2 regions of the Variovorax sp. 22077 genome follow, and region 1 is predicted to be linked to the other one. Evidence: riboswitches for the same ligand, from Rfam matches in the RefSeq annotation. Region 1 holds a riboswitch; the other holds the start of a gene.

What was found. Region 1 has a riboswitch for glycine ahead of gcvT (glycine cleavage system aminomethyltransferase GcvT). Riboswitches for the same ligand answer to the same signal wherever they lie in the genome.
Region 2: another riboswitch for glycine. It lies ahead of ACTJLF_RS26545 (D-amino acid dehydrogenase); the one in region 1 lies ahead of gcvT (glycine cleavage system aminomethyltransferase GcvT).

What each region holds. Positions count from the first base shown of each region.
Region 1 is NZ_JBQEQC010000024.1:55,285-64,373, forward strand. It holds gene gcvP (aminomethyl-transferring glycine dehydrogenase) at 1-904, opposite strand, end outside; gene gcvH (glycine cleavage system protein GcvH) at 1,073-1,444, opposite strand; gene gcvT (glycine cleavage system aminomethyltransferase GcvT) at 1,497-2,669, opposite strand; glycine riboswitch at 2,715-2,824, opposite strand; glycine riboswitch at 2,845-2,925, opposite strand; gene ACTJLF_RS27810 (YkvA family protein) at 2,979-3,389, opposite strand; gene ACTJLF_RS27815 (hypothetical protein) at 3,423-3,971, opposite strand; gene ACTJLF_RS27820 (L,D-transpeptidase Cds6 family protein) at 4,074-4,568, opposite strand; gene ACTJLF_RS27825 (MFS transporter) at 4,650-5,840, opposite strand; gene ACTJLF_RS27830 (AraC family transcriptional regulator) at 5,938-6,720, shown strand; gene ACTJLF_RS27835 (TRAP transporter large permease) at 6,745-8,037, opposite strand; gene ACTJLF_RS27840 (TRAP transporter small permease) at 8,049-8,561, opposite strand; gene ACTJLF_RS27845 (TRAP transporter substrate-binding protein) at 8,660-9,089, opposite strand, start outside.
Region 2 is NZ_JBQEQC010000022.1:70,587-79,675, forward strand. It holds gene ACTJLF_RS26520 (hypothetical protein) at 1-875, opposite strand, end outside; gene rfbC (dTDP-4-dehydrorhamnose 3,5-epimerase) at 1,033-1,581, opposite strand; gene rfbA (glucose-1-phosphate thymidylyltransferase RfbA) at 1,578-2,474, opposite strand; gene rfbD (dTDP-4-dehydrorhamnose reductase) at 2,500-3,390, opposite strand; gene rfbB (dTDP-glucose 4,6-dehydratase) at 3,387-4,457, opposite strand; glycine riboswitch at 4,584-4,687, shown strand; glycine riboswitch at 4,705-4,812, shown strand; gene ACTJLF_RS26545 (D-amino acid dehydrogenase) at 4,905-6,212, shown strand; gene ACTJLF_RS26550 (RtcB family protein) at 6,232-7,638, opposite strand; gene ACTJLF_RS26555 (FIST signal transduction protein) at 7,848-9,089, opposite strand, start outside.

The sequences.
Region 1 (9,089 bases):
TGAACTCGTCGCGGCAGGCCAGGTAGGCGGCGTGCGGGCCGCCGTTGCACAGCGGCATGCCGAAGCGTTGCGTGGTGCCGCAGACGATGTCGGCACCCCATTCGCCCGGAGGCGCGAGCAGCGTCAGCGCCAGCAGGTCGGCCGCGACGATGAAGGCCGCGTCGCACTGGTGCGCGTGGCCCGCGAGCGGACGCAGGTCGTGCACGTGGCCGGTGGTGGCAGGGTACTGCGCGAGCACGCCGAAGAAGGCGCCGCTCACCATCAGGTGCGGCAGCGTTTCCGACACGGTGCTCACCTTGACCTCGATGCCCAGCGGCGCGGCACGGGTCTTGATGACCTCGATGGTCTGCGGATGGCAGTCGCCCGAGACGAGGAACACGTTGCTCTTGCTTTTCACGCTGCGCTTGGCGAGCGTCATGGCCTCGGCGGCGGCGGTGGCCTCGTCGAGCATCGAGGCGTTGGCGATGGCCATGCCCGTGAGGTCGCACACCATCGTCTGGAAGTTGAGCAGGGCTTCCATGCGGCCCTGCGAGATCTCGGCCTGGTAGGGCGTGTAGGCGGTGTACCAGGCGGGGTTCTCGAGGATGTTGCGCAGGATCACGCCCGGCGTGTGGTTGCCGTAGTAGCCCTGGCCGATGAAGTTGCGCAGCACCTTGTTCTTCGACGCCATCGCCTTCAGCTCGGCCAGCGCGTCGGCTTCGGTCACCGGCGCGGGCAGGCGCATCGGCCTGGCACGGCGGATGGCGGCGGGCACGATGCCGTCGATCAGCTCCGCGCGCGTTTCCGACCCGATCGCCGGCAGCATGCGCGCCTCGTCCGCCGCATCGATGCCGATGTGGCGGGCAATGAATTCTTCGGCGTTCTCGAGTTCTTGCAGGGTGGGGAGGGCAGCGGGCTTCGACATGGCAGGGCTGGTGATAAGAGCTTGGGGCGGGGGAGCGGGGTCAGAACGCGGAAGTCGCGAAGGTTTTGCAGAGGTCGCGGAAGGAGAACCAGGAGTTGATTCGGTTTCTTCTGCGACTTCTGCCTGGTTCTTGTATTCCTTCTGCGTTCGGCTGTCCGATTTCTGGGATCAGGACTCGGCAGCGAACTTGTCGTACGAGGCCGCGTCCAGCAGCGCGTCGAGCTGCGAGGGGTCGCTCAGCTTGACCTTGAAGAACCAGCCGGCGGCCAGCGGGTCGCTGTTGGCGAGAGAGGGGTCGGCGCGCAGCGCTTCGTTCACTTCGGTGATCTCGCCCGAGACGGGCATGAACACGTCGGCGGCGGCCTTCACCGATTCGACGACACCGGCGACTTCGCCCTGGGCGAAGGTCTTGCCGATCTCGGGCAGGTCGACGAACACCACGTCGCCCAGCGCGTCCTGCGCATGCACGGTGATGCCGACGGTGGCCGCGTCGCCTTCGGCCGACACCCATTCGTGGTCCTTGGTGTACTTGATGCTCATGGTGGAAAAACTCCTCGTGGAAAAAATGTTTCGGGGTACAGAGCCTAGCCGTTCAGCCGCGGTAGTAGCGGGTGGGCACGAAGGGCATGGTCGACACCTCCATCGGCACCGGCTTGCCTCGCACGATGGCCTGCACGCGCGTGCCGGGTTCGGCGAACGCGGTGGCCACGTAGCCCATGGCGATGCAGCGGTCGGCCGTGGGGCCGAGCAGGCCGCTGGTGACGAGGCCGATGTCCTGGCCTTCGAAAGACTGCAGCACCGTGTCGTCGCGCACCGGAATGCGCTCCAGCGCCACGAGGCCCACGCGCTTGCGCTTCAGCGTGTCGTGGTCGGTGCGGCCGGCCGCGCCGGCAGTGGCCGTGGCGAGCTGCGCAAGCACCCTGGCCGCGCCCGGAAAACCGCCTTCGCGCGCACCGCCCGCGCGGCGCACCTTCTGCATCGCCCAGTTGAGCGAGGCCTCGACGGGCGTGGTGGTGGTGTCGATGTCGTTGCCGTAGAGGCACAGGCCCGCTTCGAGCCGCAGCGAATTGCGCGCGCCCAGGCCGATGGGCTTGACCTCGGGCTGGGCCAGCAGCAGGCGGGCGAGGCGTTCGGCGTCGGATGCGGCCACCGAGATCTCGAAGCCGTCTTCGCCGGTGTAGCCGCTGCGGGTGACGAAGGCCGCAATGCCGCCGATCTGCACAGCGCCGCCAGTCATGAACACGAAGCGCTCGACGCCGGGCGACAACCGCGCCAGCGTGGCCGCGGCCTGTGGGCCCTGCAGCGCGAGCAGGGCATGGTCGGGCAGGGGGCGCACCTCGCAGCGCGAGCCGATCTTCTGCTGGATGTGGGCGATGTCGGCCGCCTTGCAGGCGCCGTTGACGATCACGAAGATCGAGCCGTTGCCCTCGTTGAAGAACATCAGGTCGTCGAGGATGCCGCCCTCGTCGTTCAGCAGCAGGCCGTAGCGCTGCTTGCCGGCGGGCAGGTCGATCACGTCGACGGGCATCAGGGTCTCGAACGCGGCCGCGGCGTCGGGGCCGACCAGGCGCAGCTGGCCCATGTGTGAGATGTCGAACAGACCGGCCGCGTCGCGCGTGTGCTTGTGCTCGGCCATCAGGCCGGCGGGGTACTGGACCGGCATCGAATAGCCGGCGAAGGGCACCATGCGTGCGCCCAGCTCCAGGTGGAGGTCGTACAGCGGCGTCTTGAGAAGTTCGGTAGCGGATGCGGAGGAAGCGGCCACGGGGCACTCCAAAGGGGCAGTCGAAATCCATGACGCAAGCCATGGGCCACCCCTGCTGTCCGCTTTACCTGAGAGATTCGCCCCACGATCGGGGTTTGCTCCTTCGGTGGGCCGCTGCCTGTGTTTGGCGGCGGCCTCTCTCCAGCAAGGAAACGCCGGTTTTCACCGGCGCCTCGTCAGTCCTTTTGCCTGAGCGTTCGGGGGAAACTTCCCCCTGCGCCTTCGGCGGCCCCGGCATGCGGGGCTCTCTCCTGACCCCGGGGAGTGTAGTGGATCGCGCGGCATGGCCGGCGATTCGGGCTTTTGCGATCAGCGCGCCCACAGGTACCAGCCCCCGGCGGCGACCGCAATCCACACCGCCACGGCCAGCGCGGCGCCCCAGCGGCTGGTCGGCCTGGAGCCGGCACGCTGGATCCAGGCATCGGCCTGCAAACGGCATTCGGCGAGGACGGATGCCGGAATCAGCCTGATCGTGAGCCAGATCAGCCCCGGCAGCAGCAGCACGTCGTCGACGTAGCCCAGCACCGGCACGAAGTCGGGGATCAGGTCGATCGGGCTCAGGGCATAGGCCACCACGAACACGCCCAGCGCCTTGGCATACCAGGGCGTGGCGGCGTGCCGGCAGGCGAACCAGAGCGTGACGCCGTCGCGCTTGAGGCGCCTGGCCCAGTTGCGAAGCCGCTCGGACAGCGCGGGTGGGGGACGCGAGGAAAGATTCACCCGGCGATGGTGTCACAGCCCCGGCCGGGGTCTTCAGTGAATCACTTCGGCCGGCGGCAGCAGCCGGTCGATGCGCTCGCGCAGCGATTCGGCGCGCTCCACGCCGGCGGTCTTCTCGATCTCGGTGAGCATCAGCGCGGCGATGGTCAGCATCGCCTCGCGGTCGCGCGCCTCGCGCAGGGCGTCGCGCATCTGCAGTGCGAACTTCGGGTCGCGGCGCACGAACATGCGCTCGCAGATGTCGAACAGGAACATGCGTGTGGTCGCCAGCGAGCGCTTGCCGTCGAAGGTGTCGGCGGCGGTGGCGACCTGGATCGGCTCGACGGCCGGGATGGGCGAGGGCGCGGGCTGTGCGGGAGGCTCGGCCGGTGCGGCTGCAGCCTTGGGGCCCTGCAGGTAGCCCTTGTCGATCAGCGCCTGGATCGTCCGCTCGGCTTCATCGCGGTTGGGGAAGAGGGGACTGAAGTCGGTCAGGGAGCGCCGGCCGTCGGCCATCAGCAGCAGGGCGCGTTCGCGCTGGGTGAGCGTGCGCTGTCCGCCCTGGAGTTCGTTGCGCGCCTTGTCGGTCTTGGTGGGAAACATGGCAGCCACAGCCTTGGGGAAACGAAGGCTGCAGCATGGTTGCAAGCGGTGACACCTTCGTGAACCGTTTGGCTTACAGGGCCATTGGTCCGGGCGCCTGCATCATCCGCCCGCGCCCTCCTTGCGGATGAGCCAGCGGCCCCCGACGCGCTGAAGCTCCAGCGTCTTGCGGCTCTTCTCGCGCAGCTTGTCGGCGCTGTAGGTCTGCTGGAAGCTGGCGGTGGCCGCCTGTCCCTTGAGGCTGATGACGAGGCTGTCGATCTCCACGCTGATGGCGGCCTTCTCCTCGATGCGGGCGCGGCGGTCGGCCTCCCATGCCTTGCGGTCCTGGCCGCGCGGCGGGGTGAAGTCGGGCGCGTAGGCGGCGAGGTAGCGAGTCACGTCGCGTGCGGACCATGCCGCGGCCCAGGCGCGCACTGCAGACTCGACTTCACGGATGCCTGCTGCGGGATCGGCCGGCGCGGCGGCGGCTGCCGGCGTCGTCGGCGCTATTGGCGCTACCGGCGCTCCTGGCGCTACCGCCGTCGTCGGCCCGGCGCCGAAGGCAGCCGGAGCCAGCAGCGTGCTCCCCAATACGCAGCTCAGGAATCGATTCATGGCGCAGTGTCCCTCCTTGTCGTTTCGCCGGCCCTTCGGCCCTGCGCCCGATTCTGGCAGCGAACATGCGCCGGGCCGCTTTCAGGCGGCGGCTCCCTCGGCGTCGACAGGCATCGTCTGCATGGTGCGATTGCGCAGCTGCAGCGCGAGCACCGCCGCCACGCACAGCAGGCAGAGCACGGCGGTCAGCGTCACGCCGAGGCCGCGCGCGTCCGACAGCATGCCGAAGAGCGGCGAGACCAGCCCGCCCACCGACAGCGCCAGCCCCAGCGCGATGCCGCTGGCGGTGGCCGGGTTGCGCGGAAGGTAGTCCTGCGCGAGCGTCACCTGCGCCGCGAAGGGCAGGAACATGCACAGGCCGAAGAGTCCGGTGCAGGCCAGCGCCCAGCCGGCGCTCGGTGCGAGCACGATGCCCGCGAGCGAGGGCAGCGCGAAGAGGTAGCCCGCGCGGATCGTGCCCATGCGCCCGATGCGGTCGCCCAGCCACCCACCGAGCAGCGTGCCGACCGCGCCCGCCGCAGTGAACGCGGTGAGCGCCGCCGCGCCCTGGAAGGCCGAGCCGTGCAGGTCGCGCGTGATGCGCAGCGACAGCATCGACATCACCGTGACGTATGGGATCGACCAGCCCACGATGGTCGCCACCAGCAGCCCGAAGGCGCGCCAGTCGTTGTGCGGCTTCATCAGATGGTCGCCGGCCTTTCGCGCCCCCGCGGCGGCACTGCCCGAGGCCGCTCCGCGCCGGGTGTTCACGACGAACCACACCAGGCCCATCGCCAGCGCGGGCACGCCCAGCAGGTAGCTGCGCGACAGGCTGCCGCCGCCCACGGCCGTGGCCGCCAGCACCGGCGCGAACGAGGCGCCGATGGTGCCGCCCACGGAGAACACGCTCATCGCCTTCTGCGAGCCGCCGCCGGCCGCGCGTGCAGCCACCGTGGCCGGCGGGTGGTAGGCCGCGATGCCCAGGCCGCACAGCGCCATCGCGATCCAGGTCAGCAGGTAGCTCTGGCTCAGCCCCGCCAGCACCACGCCCAGCGCTGCCACCAGAAAGCCCGTGGGCACCAGCCAGCTGCGCGGGTGGCGGTCGGCGTACAGGCCGAACAGCGGCTGCACCACGCTCGACAGGCCGGTGGCCGCCAGCATCAGCCCGCTGACGGCGGTGTAGCTGTAGCCGCGCTCCAGCACCATGAACGGCAGCAGGGCGGGCACGAGGCCCTGGTAGAGGTCGTTGACGGCATGGGTGCCGGTGAGCAGCCCGAGTCGGCGCTTGTTCATGACGGATGCTTCTTTCGTTTGCGGTAGGAGTGAAAAAAGCATCGTAGGAAGCCGTGAGAAGATGTTCCTGCTACGAATTGGCAAGCATCGTCGAGAAATGGACAAAGCGATCGACCTCCGCCCCGAGCAAGGCGAATCCACCCCGCGCGCGGTCGCGGTGCTGGCGACCGACCCTGCCGGCAACGCCTTCATTCCGCCGCACACGCACCGGCGCGGCCAGCTCATCCACGCGATCTCGGGCGTGATGCTGGTGAGCGCCGCCGCCGGCAGCTGGGTGGTGCCGACCGGCCGCGGCGTGTGGGTGCCCGGCGGCATGGAGCACCGCATCCGCATGGCCGGCGAGGTTCGCATGCGCACGGTGTTCGTCGAGCCGGGCACGCGTGCCGACCTGGGCAGCGAATGCCGCGTGATCCACGTCGGCGCGCTGCTGCGGGAGCTGATCGTCACGGCCGTGTCGCTGCCGCTGGACTACGCGCCGGGCAGCCGCGACGAGCGCGTGATGGAGCTGATCCTCGACGAGATCGAGGCCGCGCCGGCGCTCTCGCTGCATGTGCCGATGCCGCGCCATGCCCGGCTGGCCGCGTTGTGCGAGGAACTGGTGCGCGATCCTTCGCTGCCCGCGACGCTGGAAGAGTGGGCCTTGCGCCTGCACATGAACACCCGCACGCTCGCTCGCCTGTTCCAGCGCGAGACGGGAATGAACTTCGGTGCGTGGTGCCGGCAGGCGAGGCTGCTGCTGAGCCTGCCCCGGCTGGCAGCGGGCGCGTCGATCCTGGAGGTGGCGCTGGCCCACGGCTACGAGAGCCCGAGCGCCTTCACCGCCATGTTCCGGCGCACGCTGGGCGTGCCGCCGAGCCAGTACCTGCACCGGCCCGGCTGAGCGCCGGCGGTCGAGGTCGCGGCGCTACTTGAACCCGAGCGTGTGCGGCAGCCAGGTGCTCAGCGCCGGCACGAAGGTCAGGATCAGCAGCACCGCGCCGTGCGCCCACAGGAACGGCACAAGCTCCTTCACCAGCGCCGTCATCGGCACCTTCGATACGTTGCAGGTCACGAACAGCAGGCCGCCCACCGGCGGCGTGATCATGCCGAGCGTGAGGTTGAAGATCACGATCATCGCGAAGTGCACCGGGTCCACGCCCAGCTTCACCGCCACCGGCGCGAGGATCGGCGCCAGCACCATCACGCCCGGCAGAGGCTCGATGAAGATGCCGAAGAGCAGCAGGAAGATGTTGACGATGATCAGGAACATCCACGGCGAGAGGTTCATGCCGATCAGCCACTCGGCCATCTGCTGCGGGATGCCCTCGATCGTCAGGACCCACGCGAACGACGCCGACAGCCCGATGATGATCAGCACCGAGGCCGAAAGCAGGGCCGAGCGCGAGAGGATGTCCGGCAGCGCCTTCCATTCGAGCGTGCGGTAGACGAACTTGCCGCACACCAGCGCATAGAACACCGCCACCACCGAGGCCTCGGTGGGCGTGAACCAGCCCGCGCGCATGCCGCCCAGGATGACCACCGGCAACAGGATCGCGGGAATCGCCTTCCACGTCGTGACGAGGATCTCGCGCAGCGGCGGCGTCTGCCCGTCGCCCTTGTAGTTGCGCTTCTTCGAGACGTGGTAGTTCACCAGGCACATCGCCACCGCGATCAGGATGCCCGGCAGGATGCCCGCCGCGAACAGCGTGCCGACCGAGACCGTCTCGTCCTGCAGCGCGTAGATGATCATGATGATCGAGGGCGGGATGATCGGCCCCACGATCGCGGTCGAGGCGGTGAGCGCCGCCGCGTAGGAGCGGTCGTAGCCGGCCTTGTCCATCATCCTGATGAGCATCGACCCCGGCCCCGCCGCGTCGGCCAGCGCCGAGCCCGAGATGCCCGAGAAGAAGGTCAGCGACACCACGTTGGTGTAGCCCAGCCCGCCGCGCCGGTGGCCCACGAACTGGCCTGCGAAGCGCAGCAGCACCTCGGTGAGCGAACCGCCGCTCATCAGCTCGGCGGCCAGGATGAAGAAGGGCACCGCCATCAGCGGGAAGCTGTCGATGCCGGTGAAGGTTTCCTTCAGCAGCACCATCAGCGGGTAGTTCTCCGCCAGGATCAGCGTGGTGACGGTGGAAAGGCCCAGCGCGAAGGCCACCGGCACGCCGATGGCCAGGAACACGCAGGCGGAGACGATGAGAACGAGGCTTGCATCCACGGTCGTTCTCCTTACAGCGACGCGCTCGCGTTGGCGTCGAAGTGCGCGTCGGACGCGAACTCGCGCCTCAGCACGTAGCCGCGCACCACCAGCAGCCAGTGCACGACGAGCAGCACTCCGCCGAACAGCATCGCGCTGTAGATGTAGGCGAAGGGAATCTGCGTGACGGCCGTGAGCTGGAACATCGTGCGCTGCATGTAGAGCCAGCCGTACCAGACCATGAAGCCGAAGAAGGCGAACAGCAGCCCGGCGACGACGATGCGCAGCGCGATGGCCGCGCCGCGCGGCAGCGCGTCCTGCAGGTTCTCGACCGCGATGTGCCCGCCGTAGCGCAGCACCGGGCCGGCGCCCAGGAAAGTGAGCCAGATCATCATGTGGCGCGACACCTCCTCGGCCCATTCGAGCGATTGGCTGGTGGTGTAGCGCAGCACGACGTTGGTGAAGATGATGACCGACATGGCGGCCAGCAGAAGAATCAGCGCCCAGCGGTTGGCGGCGAGAAAGTAGCGCTCGAAGGCTTGCACTTTGAGTTGTTCTCTGTTGTTTCGGGAGAGAAGAAAAACGAAGCGCCCGGCGCACGCATGCGTACCGGGCGCGTTGCCGGAAGGCCGGCTCGGACGGCTTACTTGACGTCCGAAATCTTCTTGATGTTGTCCGCGCCGAATTCCTTGGCGTAGCTCACGTACGCCGGCTTCAGCGCCTCGCGGAAGGCGGCGCCGTCGACGGTACGCGTGACCTTCATGCCGTCCTTCTCGAGCTGGGCGATGCCGTTGTTCTCGTCGTCGTTGACCTTCTTGCGCTGGGCCACGGCGGCTTTCTTCGCGGCCTCGGTGAACACCTTCTTGTCGGCGTCCGAGAGCTTGTTCCACACCTTCGGCGACAGCAGCAGGAGCGCCGGCGAGTAGACGTGGCCGGTGAGGGAGAGGTGCTTCTGCACCTGCGAGAACTTCGAAGCCAGGATCACCGGAATCGGGTTCTCCTGCCCGTCGACCGTGCCCTGCTGAAGTGCGCCGAAGAGCTCGGGGAAGGCCATCGGCGTAGGCAGGATGCCG
Region 2 (9,089 bases), on a different contig from region 1:
AGCGGCGTGGTGAGCAATAGCAGCGCGCCCCATTTCGAACCCGTCCGGCTCCCACCCGCCCAACAAACGAGCTCGCGCACCAAGCAACACGTGGCCAGCACAAAACCTACATTCACGAGGCGAGCGCCCGTTTCGCCCGCCAGCATGTATCCCAGCGAAAACAGCCAGTCACCCATCATCGGCATCACAGCCCACACATAAAGGCTGACGTCAAAGCTCCAAGCGTGGCGCGCTGCAAGGTGCGCCGGAATGAATAGGTGCGATGCCAGAGCGTCGTGCCCGGTTTCGGGCATCAGTCCAACGACGAAGTGAAGCAGCGCAACTCCAACGATCAACAGATCGAGGCTTGATGTTGACTTGCGCTGAGCAAAAGTAAGGGCCGACAGAAGCAACTTGCGAATCTGCCGCCAGCCAAAGACGACCGGCAACGCCAGCGCGATCGCATACACACCCGGATAATTGACGGGCTGGTGCGCAGCGAGGCCAATCAACGACCCATAGACGACGGCGCCTACCAGTACAGAGATAAGGATCGAGGGTACTTCGCTGCGCTTGCTCCATAGCGTTAGCACGGTTGAACCCACCACATAGCTGGCGAGCACGATCCATATCACGACAAACAATGCGCCAGCCGAGCCCGTGGCCAGTCCAATGGCAGTCGCCACGACCGCGCCTGCCGCAATCCGGTGGATGCCGAGCCAGCGCGAACCTATTTCGGCAAACAACATGCCGCCTGCCAACACCACAGCGTACGGCTCTAGCGCGTCCCAGCGTACAGCAGCGATCGAATGCCAACTCAAATGTTGCAAGCCTGTCGCCGTTGCCACTACTCCCGCCAGGAGCAGGGCAAACACGGCGGTGGATCTGATATTCATTGGCAACGCTTAGAAAAAATGCGAGGGGGTGGGGTTCTTCATTGTCGCCGCCGTGATGAGCTGGCCGAACGAATGCAGGCCGCAAGACGCAGCCGCGCGAACAGGAAAACGGGGCGAGCGCTCGAAAAATAACCGTGCCGGCGAACCGCGCACGGCGTCATTCAAATACTTCGGCGTCGGCCAGACGTTTGCCGGCTTGGTCTTTGGCGGACAAGATGAAATCAGTCTGCAGGTCGGGCCAAGCGATGGCAATCGCCGGGTCGTTCCAGGCAATACAGCGTTCGTTGGCAGGGGCGTAGTAGTCAGTTGTCTTGTAAAGGAAGTCAGCGGTTTCGCTCAGCACCAGGAACCCGTGCGCGAATCCCGCGGGCACCCAAAGTTGCTTGTGGTTTTCTTCGCTCAGTTCCTGTGACACCCATTTACCAAAGGTCGGCGACTTGCGCCGGATGTCCACTGCCACATCGAGCACCGCGCCGCGCACCACACGCACCAGCTTGCCCTGTGGCTGCTGGATCTGGTAGTGCAAGCCACGCAGCACTCCCTTGGCTGAACGCGAGTGATTGTCCTGAACGAAATCGACATGCTGGCCGACAGCTTCATCGAAGGCTTTCTGATTGAAGCTTTCGAAGAAGAAGCCCCGCGTGTCACCGAACACTTTAGGTTCGATCACCATCACATCGGGGATGGCCGTTGGCGTGGCTTTCATGACCGCACCTCATCGTTCAACAGGTGCCGCAGATACTTCCCGTACCCGCTCTTCTCCAGCGGAGCCGCGAGCTTCTCCAATTGTTCGCTGGAGATAAAGCCATTGCGCCACGAGATTTCCTCGGGGCAAGCAATCTTCAACCCCTGCCGATGCTCCAGCGTCGCAATGAACTGGCCCGCTTCCAGCAGGCTGTCGTGCGTGCCCGTATCCAACCATGCATAGCCGCGCTGCATGATCTGCACGTTCAACTGGTTCAACTCAAGGTACGCTTGGTTAACAGCGGTGATCTCCAACTCGCCACGCGCGCTCGGCTTCACGGCCTTGGCAATATCCACAACCTGGTTGTCATAGAAGTACAGCCCCGTGACCGCGTAGCTGCTCTTCGGCTTGAGCGGCTTTTCCTCGATGCTGCTGGCCTTGCCCTTCGCGTCGAACGCGACCACGCCATAGCGCTCCGGGTCCTGCACGTGATACGCGAACACGGTGGCTCCCGACGGCTTCTTGTCGGCATCCGCCAGCAGGTTCACGAAATCGTGGCCATAGAAGATGTTGTCGCCCAACACGAGCGCGCTGGGCGAGTTGCCAACGAACTTGTCGCCGATGATGAAAGCCTGCGCAAGCCCGTCCGGGCTGGGCTGCACCTCATACTGCAGATTGATGCCCCACTGGCTGCCATCGCCCAGCAGTTGCTGGAACCGCGGCGTGTCTTGCGGGGTGCTGATGATCAGGATGTCGCGCATGCCACCCAGCATCAGCGTGCTCAGCGGGTAGTAGATCATCGGCTTGTCGTACACCGGCAGCAGTTGCTTGCTGAGCGCCAGGGTTGCGGGGTGCAGGCGAGTGCCCGAGCCACCGGCCAGGATGATGCCTTTGCGTTGCGTCGTCTTGGTCATGCTTCTGTTTTTTCGTGGGTGTTCTTCAAAGCGTCTCGCGCAGCATGCGCGCAACGCCTTCCTGCCAAGGCGGCAGGCGCAGGCCAAAAGTGGTCTGCAGCTTGGTGGTATCGAGACGCGAGTTGTGCGGGCGCTTCGCCGGGGTCGGGAAGGCGCTGGTCGGCACGGCCTCGACAGCCTGCGGGCCGGCCTTGAGTTCGACGCCGGCCTGCTGCGCCATTTCGAGCACGAAGCGCGCATAGCCGTGCCATGTCGTTTCACCGCCCGCAATCGCGTGATAGAGCCCAGCCTTGGCCGGATCCTGCAGCGTGGCGCGGATGGCATGGGCCGTCACGTCGGCCAGCAACTCGGCACCTGTGGGCGCACCGAACTGGTCGTCGATGACGGTCAGCTTGTCACGCTCCTTGGCCAGGCGCAGCATGGTCTTGGCGAAGTTGCCGCCACGCGCCGCGTACACCCAGCTTGTGCGGAAGATCAGGTGGCGCGGGCAGTGCTGCGCCACCAGTTGCTCGCCTTCGAGCTTGGTCTGCCCGTACACGCTGAGCGGGCCGGTCGCGTCGTCTTCCTTCCAGGGTTTGCTGCCGCTGCCGTCGAAGACGTAGTCGGTCGAGTAGTGCACCATCAGCGCGCCGATCTGCTGGGCGGCTTCGGCCACCACGCCGGGCGACGTGGCGTTGAGCTTGCGCGCGAATTCGGGTTCGCTCTCGGCCTTGTCGACGGCCGTGTGTGCTGCAGCATTCACGATCACGTCGGGGCGGACCTTCAGCACCGTCTCGGCCAATTGCTCCGGCCTGCTGAAGTCGGCGTGGAAATCGGTGCTGTCGAAGTCGAGCGCCACCAGTTCGCCCAGCGGCGCAAGGCTGCGTTGCAGTTCCCAGCCGACCTGTCCGCCCTTGCCCAGCAGCAGCAGCTTCATGCCGCGGCCTTTGCGTCGTATTGCTTCTCGACCCACTCGCGGTAGGCGCCGCTTTGCACGTTGCGCACCCACTCGGTGTTCGCGAGGTACCACTCGACGGTCTTGCGGATGCCGGTGTCGAAGGTCTCGGCGGGCTTCCAGCCGAGTTCGGCTTCGAGCTTGCGTGCATCGATGGCGTAGCGGCGGTCATGGCCGGGGCGGTCGGTGACGTAGGTGATCTGTTCCTTGTAGGGCTTGCCGTCGGCCTTGGGGCGCAGCTCGTCCAGCAGCGCGCACACGGTATTGACGATCTCGATGTTCGGCTTCTCGTTCCAGCCGCCCACGTTGTAGGTCTCGCCCAGTTTGCCGGCCTCGAGCACGCGGCGGATGGCGCTGCAGTGGTCCTTCACGTACAGCCAGTCGCGCACCTGCATGCCGTCGCCGTACACGGGCAGCGGCTTGCCGGCCAGCGCGTTGACGATCATCAGCGGGATGAGCTTCTCGGGGAAGTGGAACGGGCCGTAGTTGTTGGAGCAGTTGGTGGTGAGCACCGGCAGGCCGTAGGTGTGGTGCCAGGCGCGCACGAGGTGGTCGCTGGCGGCCTTGCTGGCCGAATACGGGCTGTTGGGCTCGTACTTGTTCTCTTCGGTGAAGGCCGGGTCGGTCTTCGAAAGCGAGCCGTAGACCTCGTCTGTCGACACATGCAGGAAGCGGAAAGCAGCCTTTTGGTCGGCCGGCAGCGCGCTCCAGTGGCCGCGCACCGATTCGAGCAGGCGGAAGGTCCCGAGCACGTTGGTCTGCACGAAGTCTTCGGGGCCGTGGATCGACCGGTCGACATGCGACTCGGCGGCAAAGTTGACCACGGCGCGCGGCTTGTGCTCGGCCAGCAGGCGGTCGACCAGAGCGCTGTCGCCGATGTCGCCCTGCACGAAGATGTGGTGCGGGTTGTTCTTGAGCGATGCGAGCGTCTCGAGGTTGCCGGCGTAGGTCAGCTTGTCGAGGTTCACGACAGGCTCGTCGCTGGTCGCGATCCAGTCGAGTACGAAATTGGCGCCAATGAAGCCAGCGCCGCCGGTAACCAAGATCATGGGGTCCCCTGAATGTTGAAGGTCATCGCCGTGTCGCAATGAACCTTAACGTTCGATTATCCCATTGGGCCAATTGGCGGAAACACAAGACGTTACCATTCTGTCCTCGGCGTGTTTACAATCGTTCGCGATACCGCAGGAGAGCGGGCCACCCCGGTGGCCCTACCGAAGGCGCAAACTCCCATAAACGCTCAGGTCGGCCCGACGAAGTCTTGGATTTCGGCAAGGGGTCAGTACTGCATCAACTGAAACGCCGTCTGGAGAGACGCCACTTCACGTGGCGCACCGAAGGAGCAAATTCGTTGCAATGGCGCAACGAATGAATCTCTCAGGTACCGAGGACAGGGGGAGCGGCAACTTGGACAGCGGTCGTCCAGTTGCTTACTATTAAACAAATAGTACTCACCCGATCGCCGTTCAAGCGCTGCAACCTCAAAGGTATTTGAAATGCGCGTGATCGTCCTCGGCGCCGGCCTGCTCGGCGTGACTTCGGCTTACTACCTCCAGCAACTCGGCCACGAAGTGACCGTGATTGATCGGCAGGCCACACCGGCCGCCGAAACCAGCTTCGCCAACGGCGGGCAGATATCCGTCAGCCACGCCGAACCCTGGGCCAACCCCAGCGCGCCGCTGAAGGTGCTGCAGTGGCTGGGCAAGGAAGACGCCCCGCTGCTCTTCCGCATGCGTGCCGACATGCGCCAGTGGCTCTGGGGCCTGCAGTTCCTGCGCGAATGCACGCCGGCGCGCACCCGCCACAACATCGAGCAGATCGTTCGTCTCGGCACATACAGCCGCTCGATGTTGCAACAGTTGCGCCGCGACACCGGCCTCAGCTACGACCAGCGCACCCAAGGCATCCTCCACTTCTACACGACGCAGAAGGAGTTCGACGGCGCCCTCGAGCCCGCCGAGCAGATGCGTGCCCTGGGCTGCGAGCGCCGGGTCATCTCGGCCGACGAGGCCGTGAAGATCGAGCCCGCCCTCGCCCACATCCGCCCCAAGCTGGCCGGCGCTACCTATACGGCCGAGGACGAGTCCGGCGACGCCAACCGCTTCGCGCGCGAACTCGTCGCGCTGGCCGCCGCCGCGGGCGTGAGGTTCCTGATGAGCCACACCGTGACCGCGTTGCGCGAGGCCGGCGGCAGCATCGACCACGTCGAGGCCACCGACAGCGAAGGCCGTTTCCAGCGAATCCGTGGCGACGCCTTCGTCCTGGCGATGGGCTCGCTGAGCCCGCTGTACGCAGCGCCGCTGGGCATCCGGCTGCCGATCTACCCGGCCAAGGGCTATTCGGTGACCCTGCCCGTCAAGGACGCCTCCAAGGCCCACCAGGTCTCGCTGACCGATGACGAATTCAAGCTCGTGTTCTCGCGCTACACCTCCGCATCGGGCGACCGCCTGCGCATCGCAGGCACGGCCGAGCTCAACGGCTACGACCGCGACCTGAACCGCGTGCGCTGCGAAGCCATCGTGCGCCGCGTCGAGGAGCTCTTCCCCGGCGCCGGCGACACCACCCAGGCCCAGTTCTGGACCGGCCTGCGCCCGGCCACGCCGAGCAACGTCCCGCTGATCGGCAAGACGAAGCTGCCGAACCTGTTCCTCAATACCGGCCACGGCACCCTGGGGTGGACGCACGCTTGCGGCTCGGGCAAGTCGATCGCGCGGATCGTGAGCGGGCTGGCGCCGGAGGTGGATTTCGCGTTCACGGGGATGCCGGCGCCCAGTCCCCGCGTTCCTCAGCCCGCTCTGGGCTGACGAGCCGGCAGGCCATGGATCACGCCTTGAAGGTGATCCAGGGCCTGAGCCGCACCGCGCAGCGGATCAGCCCGGCGCGTTCCTGCGCGTCGATCACCTCGCCGATAGGCTTGTAGGCCTGCGGCGCCTCTTCGATCCGGCGCTCCTCGCGCAAGGTCACGCATTGCCAGCTGGCCTGTTGGTCGGCAGTCGCGGGCCGCATCGCGCGCACCTGCTGCCGACGCATCCGCCGGCCGGCGCCATGGCTGCACGACCAGAGCCAGTCCTCATGCCCGAGCCCGGAAGCCAGATACGAGTAGTCGCCCATCGAGCCCGGAATAAGCGCCAGGTCGCCTGCATTCGCCGGCGTCGCTCCCTTGCGGTGGATGTTCATGCCGCGTTCCCGCAGCACGACGTTGTGCGGCACGTCCACCACCAGCTTCGACGACGAGGCACCGAGCAGTTCAGCGAAATCCTTCCGCACCAGTTCGGCCAACACGACACGGTTGGCCCATGCATAGCGTGCCGCCACGCCCATGGCCTCCAGGTATTCGTCGGCCAGCGGCCCCGCCAGACCGTAGAGACCGCTCTTCGGATGGCGCAGGCCGCCAGGCCACTCGGCGCGGGCGCGATCCATCCATCGCCCTCCCACGTGAAATCCGATGTCGCGCGAGCCGCTGTGGATCATCACGACCACATCTCCCGTCTTCAGGCCCGCACGGTAGGCCTCATGGCGGTCCAGGACATGGTCGACCACCTGCAGCTCCACGAAATGGTTGCCGCTTCCCGGTGTGCCGAGGCAGGGGTCACGGAACACCTCGTGGCGGCCGCCGATGTAGGCCTCGGGTGCATGCCGGGCACTGCCGCCGAAGCTCGCGAGGCCGATGCAGACATCGAGCTCGGCCTGCATCCGGTCGCGGTCGCACGACGACCACAGCCCGCCGCTGCGCACCGCCTCCAGGAAAGCCGAGGGGCCCACGTCGAACAGCGCCCTGAACGCCGTCGTATGCACCGGCACGTCGCGGCCGTTGTCGAGCAGGCTGCGCGTGAGCCTCTCGACCAGCCGCGTCCTGTGCGGAGCCACCTGGTCGAGCGTGAGCCCGGTGGTCAGCAGGCGCATGCCGCAGTTGATGTCGGTCCCCACTGCCGCGGGAATGACGAAGTCGGGGTCGGTCGCGACGACGCTGCCGACGGGCGCGACGGAGCCCGGGTGGAAATCGGGCGTCGCGCAGGCCTTGCACACGCCCTTCTCGCCGTCGGGCGAGCGCACGCTGGCGAATGCCAGCAACTGGTTCACCGCCTTTTCTTCCAGTGGAAGACTGGGCGGCAGGAGCACCGTGGCCTGCGAGGCCTCATGGTGCAGGTGATACACGCCATCACGGTAGTCGATGGCGATGCCGGCGCGCGAGAAGGCACGCTGGAGTCTGGAGAAGCGAGGATCGCTCATGGCTGCTGTTCCATTCGGGAAACCATGTCGGTTTCCTGCCTCGTCGCACTTTGCGTGGAGAGGCGAAAAAGATCGGCCGCGCTCGCGAGGGAGGCGATGCGCGGCTGGCTCTTTCTTGCAGCAGCAGAGATTCAAGAAAGCGGGCGGATTCTAGCGATGGTTCCTCCCGCCGAAAACTCGCCCGTCGCTTTTTCGCGTCGGGCGCCAGGTCAGTCGGGCGCGGTGAACACCGTCAACACCCCGGTATACCCATACAGATGGTGCCGCGCGATCTCCCCTGCGGCGAAGAAGCCCACCAGCGGCACGTCGCCCAGCGCGTGCCGCACGATCTGCAGCTCCGCCCCCGGCGCGCCGAAGTGCGGGCCGCCGCGGCCGGAGCAGCTCACGTACACGGCTCCGGCGATGCGCCGCGCGGGATGCGGCGCGGCTTCGGCCTCGCCAGCCGCCACGGCGCGTGCGGTGGCCAGCGTCTGTTCCTCGGGCTCCAGTTCCTCGCGGATTTCCGCGCAGATTCGCATCAGGTCGGCGCGCGCGGCCTGGGCGTTGCGGCGGCAGAAGGTCAGGCGCATGCCGGCTTCCGCGGTATCGGCGATGGCGATGCCGCGCCGCGTGGGGTCGAGTCCGATGATGTGGCGCACGAGCACGTCGGCGCCCAGGTCGCCGGTGCGGCGGATGCCGTCGCTGCCGGCGTCGGCCAGGCCGACCAGGGTGTTGCGCACCGCTTCGATGGCCTCCTGCGGGCGTTCCAGCGACACCTGCAGGTCGGCCAGCAGCACGTCGAGCGCAGGCTCGCCGTCGAGCTTGAGCAGCAGGTTGCCGTCGGCCTCGGTGATCTCGCGTTCGCGCACCGCGCCCGAGCGCAGCGGCTGGCAGCCCTGGGTGACGCGCGACACCAGCCGCACGCCTTCGCCGAAGACCACGCCCGAGAGCCCGCCCGAGAACACGCCGCCCGCGGCGCCATGGCCACGGATGTTGCCGTTGCCGCCGACGGCGAACTGCAGCGCGCCGCCGCGTCCCGACGAAAGTCCGCCGAACAGGTAGCCGGTGTCGGTGCGCCCGGCCATCTCGCCGATCAGTTCGGCGAGGTCGGGCGTGGCGGGGTCGGCGTGCACCAGCGCCGTGTGCGCCTCGAAACCGCTCATTTCCGAATTGCCCAGGGGCGCGACGCCGGAGAACACGCGGTACTGGTCGCTCGGCAGCGCGCACAGCATCAGGGTCATGCCGGGTTCGTCGAAGTACTCGGCGTTGTTGGCCGACACGCCGAGGCCGACGGTGCCCGACCAGTCGGTCACCTCGGGCAGCTCGGCGCTCAGGTGGTCGAGGATGTCCTGCGCGTCGCCGGCGTAGTGGTCGGTGATGTAGAGCAGCCCCAGCGTGGGCGCGGAGGCGTAGTCGGGCAGCGCCATCTGCGCCCGCAGCTGCGCGAGCACGAGGCCCGCGGCCATTCGCCA